Linked DNA regions of Ketobacter alkanivorans. The main gene of each other region encodes a partner of the protein of the gene in region 2 in a complex. Links are inferred from orthologs where the notes say so. Each region holds a gene or a part of one and is shown on either strand. Other genes may lie near its edges.

The links.
Region 1: the proteins of xseA (region 2) and Kalk_RS15340 are in contact, whole or in part, in a cryo-EM structure (PDB 8TXR), measured with the Escherichia coli proteins. The link is inferred for Ketobacter alkanivorans from one-to-one orthologs.

What each region holds. Positions count from the first base shown.
Region 1 is NZ_CP022684.1:3,596,876-3,601,131, reverse strand. The notes cover bases 931-3,627. They hold Kalk_RS15340 (exodeoxyribonuclease VII small subunit), read left to right. Parts: upstream 931-2,006; coding sequence 2,007-2,249; downstream 2,250-3,627. Other genes in these bases: dxs (1-deoxy-D-xylulose-5-phosphate synthase), read left to right, coding at 3,260-3,627; ispA ((2E,6E)-farnesyl diphosphate synthase), read left to right, coding at 2,250-3,146; pomA (flagellar motor protein PomA), read right to left, coding at 1,030-1,791; Kalk_RS15350 (flagellar motor protein MotB), read right to left, coding at 931-1,017. In the rest of the region: more of Kalk_RS15350, read right to left, coding at 1-930; more of dxs, read left to right, coding at 3,628-4,256. UniProt on the Escherichia coli protein: Bidirectionally degrades single-stranded DNA into large acid-insoluble oligonucleotides, which are then degraded further into small acid-soluble oligonucleotides.
Region 2 is NZ_CP022684.1:1,277,470-1,281,232, forward strand. Bases 816-3,763 are described here. They hold xseA (exodeoxyribonuclease VII large subunit), read left to right. Parts: upstream 816-1,578; coding sequence 1,579-2,949; downstream 2,950-3,763. Other genes in these bases: Kalk_RS05400 (alpha/beta hydrolase), read right to left, coding at 816-1,263; Kalk_RS05410 (LysR substrate-binding domain-containing protein), read left to right, coding at 3,003-3,763. In the rest of the region: more of Kalk_RS05400, read right to left, coding at 1-815. UniProt on the Escherichia coli protein: Bidirectionally degrades single-stranded DNA into large acid-insoluble oligonucleotides, which are then degraded further into small acid-soluble oligonucleotides.

The DNA of each region.
Region 1 (4,256 bases), 2.3 Mb from region 2 along the record:
TTCACTGGTTTGCTGATCGGCTTCATCACCGGACAGCAGCTCGAAGCCTTCCAGGTTCTCGATGCCAGCCTCTTTCAGCAATGCGGTATTGAACTCGGGATCCTCCGGCAGCTGCTCCTCCCCCGACAGGTACTTCTCATCTTCACTGCCCTGCTCGATAACGATCTCCACCCGCCGGTTACGACCCCGACTGGCCTCATCTTCGTTGGGCACCATCGGCTTGGTATCGGCAAAGCCCACCACCGTGAACTTGGTGGGATCCATATCGCTATTCTTCATCAGTTCATGGGCCACTGATACCGCACGACCGGAAGACAGCTCCCAGTTGGAGCGAAAACGGGCGGTGGAAATGGGCAGGTCGTCGGTATGCCCTTCCACCGAATAGATACCATCGATATCCTTAATTGCCTCGCGGATTCGATCCATAATCGGGATAAAACTGGATCGCAGCGTGGCCGAACCACTGGGGAAAGACCCCTGCTCCTTGACCCTGATCACGATGCGACGGTTGCGGGTTTCCAGCTCCACCGCCCCGCTCTGAATATCCTCTTTCATCGCCGCCGCGACCTCTACAGCGTCCGCCTGGGTCATGGCCACCAGTCGCTCCAGGATCTCGGCAGAGTGATCCGACGCTGCCGCTTTGGACTCATCCTGGGAATCCTCCCGCTCCTGCTTGTCATCGGGCGCACACAGCACTTCCAGAGTATCGCTCATGGTTTCCGTGGTGGACTGACGCACCTCATTGAGTGGCGTGGGCTGCGGCCGGCCGGGGGAGAACTCCTGGGCGATGATCGAGGTACCCTTGGGCATCTCCTTCATCTTGATCTGATCCTGCACCCCAAAGGCATCCTTCATGGAACCCGCCACTTGCTTGTATTTCTGAATGTCCATCTCCGAGAATGCCAGCAGCAGCACAAAGAAACACATCAGCAACGACATCAAGTCAGCAAAGGTAGCGAGATAGGCGGGAAGCCCTTTCGGGCATTCAGGGCAGTCGCAATCGTCTTCGTCAGCCATATATCCTCTCCCTTACGCCTCTTCTTCGCTGGCGCGCTTGGAGGCAGGCAGATAGGTTTTGAGCAGGCCCTGAATAACACGAGGGTTCTGACCGGCCTGAATGGCCAACAAAGCATCAATAATCATAGATTGAATGCGCGCCTCCTCCTCCGATCGCATGGCTACCTTATCCGCAACCGGCAGTGCCCACATATTGGCAATCATGGCACCGTACAGCGTGGTCAGCAGTGCCACCGCCATAGCCGGGCCAATGGCCTTGGGATCATCCATGGCAGACAACATCTGCACCAGACCGATCAGCGTACCGATCATGCCCATGGCCGGTGCCGTATCGCCCATATTTACGAAAATCGCTTTACCGGTGGCGTGGCGTGACAGGCCCTCCCGCATATCTTTGCTCAGAATACTCTTCACCACCTCAGGATCATGCCCATCCACCAGTAACTGAATACCCTTTTGCAGAAAATCGTTGGAGACCTCCTTGCCTTCCAGAGACAGCAGCCCGCCCTTGCGCGCCAGATCCGCCAGCTCCACCACCTCAACAATGATTTCTTCAGGCGAAGACAGCTTGGACTTGAAGGATTTGTTCATCACCTTCATGGCCCCCAGGAACTGCCCCAATGAGTACTTCGCCATGACGGCAAAAATCGTCCCCCCCACCACAATCAATATGGAAGGTATATTCAAAAAGATCATCACATCGCCACCGGTGACCATGGCCATCACCACAATCACCAACGCACCAAGTAATCCTATGAGGGTCGCTAAATCCACACCCCTACTCCATTTGACTAAAAAACGTTCAACATTTTGACTGAAAGTGGCCTACACAACTAAGTCTAGACAGGAATTGGAGAAATTCCGCAATCCTGACGTATTGTGATTTATTCTGGCACCGCATTGACCTCATCATCCCGATGGCCGAAACTTGCGCCCTCACACAAACACCGGCCACCGCGTCGCCCCAGCCCCACCCATCAGGAGACATCATGGCGAAGAAAAAAACCGCTATCGACTTCGAGCAATCCCTGCAAACACTGGAACAACTGGTGGAATCCATGGAAAGCGGCGACATGACCCTGGAGAAATCCCTGGAGGCATTTGAACAGGGCATCAAGCTCACCAAAGAATGCCAGCAGGCCCTGAAAGAAGCGGAGCAGAAAGTGGAAGTACTTCTGAATCAGAATGGCGAAGAGACACTGGCTCCATTCAAGGAAGAAGACGCCGGTTAAATGAACGAATTTCAGTTGGATCAGTATCTAAAACAGTGCCAGCAGCAGGTAAATCAGCGGCTGGAATACTGGCTGCAGCAGCAAAATGGCCTGGCTCCCCGTCTGGTTGAAGCCATGCGTTACGCCACCTTCAATGGCGGCAAGCGGGTGCGTCCGGTGCTGGCCTACGCAGCCGCACAGGCCGTAGACGGTGAAACAACCCTGGCCGACGACGTGGCCGCCGCCCTGGAAATGGTGCATTCCTACTCATTGGTGCACGATGACCTGCCCGCCATGGACGACGACGATCTGCGTCGGGGCAAGCCCACCTGCCACATAGCGTTCGACGAAGCCACCGCCATACTGGCCGGAGACGCCCTGCAATGCCTGGCCTTTGAAGTGCTGACCCGATCCCCGGTGTCCATGACAGACCGCACCCGCCTGCGGCTGATCCAGCTGTTGGCCACCAACAGTGGCACTCAAGGCATGGCAGGAGGCCAGGCACTGGATCTGGCCGCAGAAGGACAACAGCTTACCTTGCAGCAGCTGGAAACCATCCACCATCACAAAACCGGCTGCCTGATTCGGGCCAGCGTCGCCATGGGCGCACTCACCCGGCCAGAGGTGAACGAAGATCAGCTGCAAGCCTTGGATCACTACGCCCAGGCCATCGGCCTTGCCTTTCAGGTGCAGGATGACATTCTCGATGTCATTGGCGAAACCGAACAACTGGGTAAGCAGCAAGGCGCAGACCTGGCACTGGCCAAAGCCACCTATCCTGGCTTGTTGGGGTTGGAACAAGCCCAGCAACTGGCGCGGGAGCTGAGTGAAAAGGCCATCACCGCCCTGCAAAATTTTGGCCCATCAGCCACCCCACTGCGGGAACTGGCGCGCTACATCGTTTCCCGCAGCCACTGACACACAGGAAATTAACCCCTAAATTAAACCCGAACGTTATTTTTGGCTCCCAGACTCGTATAATGGGGGATTACCCCGTACCTGACCGGATTGGCATACAGGCAATCAATTTGATGTTTACCGAAATACCACTCACCCGTCCCAGCACGCCACTGCTGGACCTGATCGACAGACCCGCCCAGTTGCGCACACTGGATCAGGAGCTGCTGCCCCAGTTGGCCAACGAACTGCGGCACTACATGATGTATGCGGTGGGCAAGAGCGGCGGTCATTTCGGTGCCGGGCTTGGCGTGGTGGAACTCACCATCGCCCTGCATTACGTGTTCAACACCCCGGAAGACAAACTGGTATGGGACGTAGGCCATCAAACCTACCCCCACAAAATACTCACCGGTCGCCGGGATGACATGACCACCCTGCGTCAGCGTGGCGGCATTGCCGGGTTCCCCAAACGCAGCGAAAGCGAGTACGACACCTTTGGTGTAGGTCACTCCAGCACCTCCATCAGTGCCGCGCTGGGCATGGCCCTGGCCAGCCGCGCCCAAGGCCGCAACAACAGCAACGTGGCCATCATCGGCGATGGCGCGCTGACCGCCGGGATGGCGTTTGAGGCACTCAATCATGCCAGCCACACCAAGGCCAACATGATTGTCATCCTCAATGACAACGAAATGTCCATTTCCGAGAACGTAGGCGGCCTCTCCAATTACCTATCCCGAGTCTGGGCCAGCCGCACTTACAATTCACTGCGGGAGGGCGGCAAAAAAGTCCTCGAGAACATGCCCGCCGCCATGGAATTCGTGCGCCGCACCGAAGAGCACATGAAAGGGCTGGTGTCCCCCGGCACGCTGTTTGAAGAGCTGGGCTTTAACTACATCGGCCCCATAGATGGTCACAACCTGGATAAGCTGGTGACCTACTTAGGCAAGCTGCGCGAGATCCCCGGCCCCCACCTGCTCCATGTGTTTACCCGCAAGGGGCGCGGGTTCTATCCCGCCGAACAGGATCCCATCGGCTACCACGCCCTATCTAAAATTGAACCCAAACCCCCGGTAAAAAACGCCGCCCCCAAACCCAAGCCACCCAAATACAGCGATGTATTCGGCCAAT
Region 2 (3,763 bases):
ATTAGGTACTTCGATCCACGCATCTTTGCTGTTGTAGGTTTTGCCGTTGTAGATAGTGTCAACCATGGTCGCAGTGTCAACCAGGCCAGAGCTGGCAGAGAACACAGAGAACGCAGGTACAGTCATACGTGACATATAGTCATTGAAGTAGTAGTAGCCATCGCCAGGAGTACGGGCAGGTGGTACAACCAGGTTGCGGTTTTCCTGGCCATTCTGCCAATGCTCACGGAATTCACCGTTGATACCCCAATCAGCGTACTGAGCGATACCACCCAGATAGAAGCTGGAGAACGCGATACGGCCAGTGAAGTCTTCTACATATGGATCCATGTTCTCAACACTCCAGAAATCCAGAGCACCGAACAGGTCAGCCCAGTGAGGCAAGTAGCTGGGGAACGCATCCGCCAGGTTGCCGATGGTTACGAATACCAGATCAATTGCACCGGACGTAATGGCAGGTGGGAACAAAGACATAACCCAAGGCATTACCGCATCCAGATCAATCTGCACTTCCAAAGCCAGAATATCGAAGATCAGAGCGTTATCAATCAACCACTCATAAGCCAGGATAGGTGAGCCAGCAGGGTCAACACCCATGAAACCGGACACGTTGGCGTTACGCTGAGCAGCCAGTGCAGCACTGGACGTTACGTGAGGCAGATATTCACCAGCTCTCACAACGTTGGCATCCATGGTGATACCCTGGAGGTACAGGTAAGCACACAGACCACCGGTTGAGTGACCACCGATAACCGGCTTCTTGCCAGTCACGGAACGCACTTTGTCTACCGCAGCAGGGAAATCCAGGGCACACCACACGTCAAGGTCAGTGTTACCGTGGCCATTTTCACTGGCGTAATCATCACGGCCTACGCCACGATAGTTCATCATCCATACGTCATAGCCACGCAGATACAGATAGTGCGCCATGCTGAAGTATTTCAGGTTGTCATTACGGATGGTGGGATCGTTACGAGCCCAGGCAGGCGCGTCCGAAGGCAGCTCATAGTGGTAGCTGTTGAGCCAAGATGGAGAATAAACATCCCATTGGTTGTTGTTCAGAGTGATACCGTTAGCCAACAGGATTGGCATACCGGAACGATAGCTGTGATTAGGAGTCGGACGATAGCGCTTCATCCCAATTTTCACGCCATCGGCAGTCGTTGCATTATAAAGGCCTTCGACACCATTGCCGCCACAACCGGTTAATACGATTGCGACACACATCAACAGAGCACTGCCTAGTGGTCTTATCAGTTTCATAGATTACCCTACCCTAGATTCTTCTGTATTTAATATTGTTGTTATCCGCTTAGTTGTTTTCTGATCATTAATACATGATGTGCAGGATTAGAAAACTACTAAACCATGCTAACAAAGTTCAATTCGAGGCATTTGTATCCGTGGGACAGATAGGGCCAAGAGGTGTCCATTTCCAGCCAAAATTTACACAAAATAGCGTTTTTTATGTTAATGCTTGTAACCCGTAACTATTTACTCTGTAACAGGTTTTGCTCTGATCTTGCTATTAAATCAAGTGATCTAGCCCGAAATGACGTAATTGAGTATGATGCGGCCATGACTGCATACGATTCCGAAATTCAAACCCCCCAAGCTCAGCAGCGCCACGTATTTTCGGTGTCGGAGCTGAACAACAGCGCCAAGACCCTGCTGGAGAGTCAGTTTCCTGCCATTTGGCTGGAAGGCGAGATATCCAACCTGGCCCAACCCCGTTCCGGCCATATTTATCTGACCCTGAAAGATGACCAGGCCCAGCTGCGAGCGGCCATGTTTCGCGGTAACAACATCCGCCTCAAGTTTCGCCCCAAAGATGGCATGCAGGTTCTGGTAAGAGGCAGGCTGAGCCTGTTCGCCCCCCGTGGTGATTACCAGCTGATCATCGACCAGATGGAAGAGGCCGGGCTGGGGGCTCTGCAACGAGCCTTTGAACAACTGAAGACAAAGCTGGCCGAAGAGGGTCTGTTCGACGAGTCTCGCAAGCAACCGGTTCCCAGCCGCCCTGGCCGCATTGGGGTCGTCACCTCCTCCTCAGGGGCCGCCATTCACGATATTTTGTCTGTTTTGCAGCGCCGGTTTCCACTGACTGAAGTGGTGCTTTATCCCACCCTGGTGCAGGGTGAAGAAGCCGCTGCCAACATTTGTGCCGCCATCGCCAGCGCCAATCGACGCCAGGAATGCGATGTGTTGATCGTAGGCAGGGGTGGCGGATCACTCGAAGATTTATGGTGTTTCAACGATGAACGGGTGGCCCGCGCCATTGCAGGCAGCGCATTACCGGTGGTGTCGGCCGTGGGCCATGAGATCGACTTCACCATTGCCGATTTTGTGGCAGACGCCCGTGCGCCAACGCCTTCGGCTGCTGCAGAAATGCTAAGCGGCAGCGCCCAAGAACTGTTGGAGAGCATCCGCAGCTACGAAGACTGGCTCACCACCTACATAGGCCGCAGCCTACAGGAGCGACAACAACAACTGGACTGGCTCAAACGCCAACTCAAGCACCCCGGCAAGCGCCTGGAAGAACATGCCCAACGCCTGGATGAGCTGGAACTGCGCCTGCGCCAGTCCATCAAGCGTAAGTTGCAGTTGCAGCACAGCGAACTCGGCACCGCCCAGGCCCGCCTGCTGAGCCGCACCCCCAGCCACCGCATCAGCGCGGGGCAAAAAGATCTCGCCAACCTGGGCTCGCGCCTGCAACGCAGCTTTGCCCACAGCATGGAGGCCAACAAGCGGGATCTGCGCAACCTGGCACTGCGGCTCAATACGATCAGCCCCTTGGCCACCCTCAGCCGTGGTTACTCTATAACCAAGTCTGAGCAAGGCGACATCCTGCGCTCGGCCAGCCAAGTGCAACCTGGGGATTCCATTCGAACCCAGCTGCACCAAGGCACACTGATTTGCTCTGTGAATAAAGTAGAGCCCCCTGCCTAAGGCAACAAACTGCTACAATCAGATGATTCACATTCATCCGAGAACAGCATCCCATGGCATACAAGGGCCCCTCTCTACAGGCACTGCGGGTATTTCAGGTGGCAGCACGCCACCTCAGTTTTAAGCTGGCCGCGTCCGAGTTGAATGTCACTCCGTCTGCCGTGAGCCATCAAATCAAAGCCCTTGAAGAGCAACTGCAGTTCAATTTGTTCAGACGCCTGAATCGAGCCCTCAGCCTTACCCCGGCGGGGCTGGAATTGCTGGATGCCGTGGATCAGCATCTGTCCCAACTGGAGCGGGCCACCAACGACGTAATCCGCCGCCACGGCGCACCCTCCATCCGCGCCCATATCCTGCCCTTTATGGCCACAGAAATCGTGATCCCCAAGCTGTATCACTTCCAACAGGCCCACCCCGAGGTGGAGCTGCGCATTGAAACCAGTTACAGCGCCAGTGAACAGTTCACCCTATCCGGCTGCGATATAGGGGTACGTTTTGGTGACGGCAACTGGCCCGGACTGATCGCAGAGAAACTGATGGAAATCAGGGTAACCCCCGTGTGCTCACCGGAATTCCAACGCCAGCACCAACTGCAGACCCTGGCGGATATCAGGGGTAAAACCCTGATCAACCTGCCGATGGAGCCGGATCCTTGGCAACGGCTGGCTGAAGAAGTAGGCATGGCGCCCCTCCCCCCCCACCCAGAGCTGACCCTGGATAATTACCTCAGTAACCTTACCGCTGCGGAGCAAAACCTGGGTTTGGCCCTGGGGCTGCTACCCATGGCCTTTCCGTGGCTGCAGAAAAACCGCCT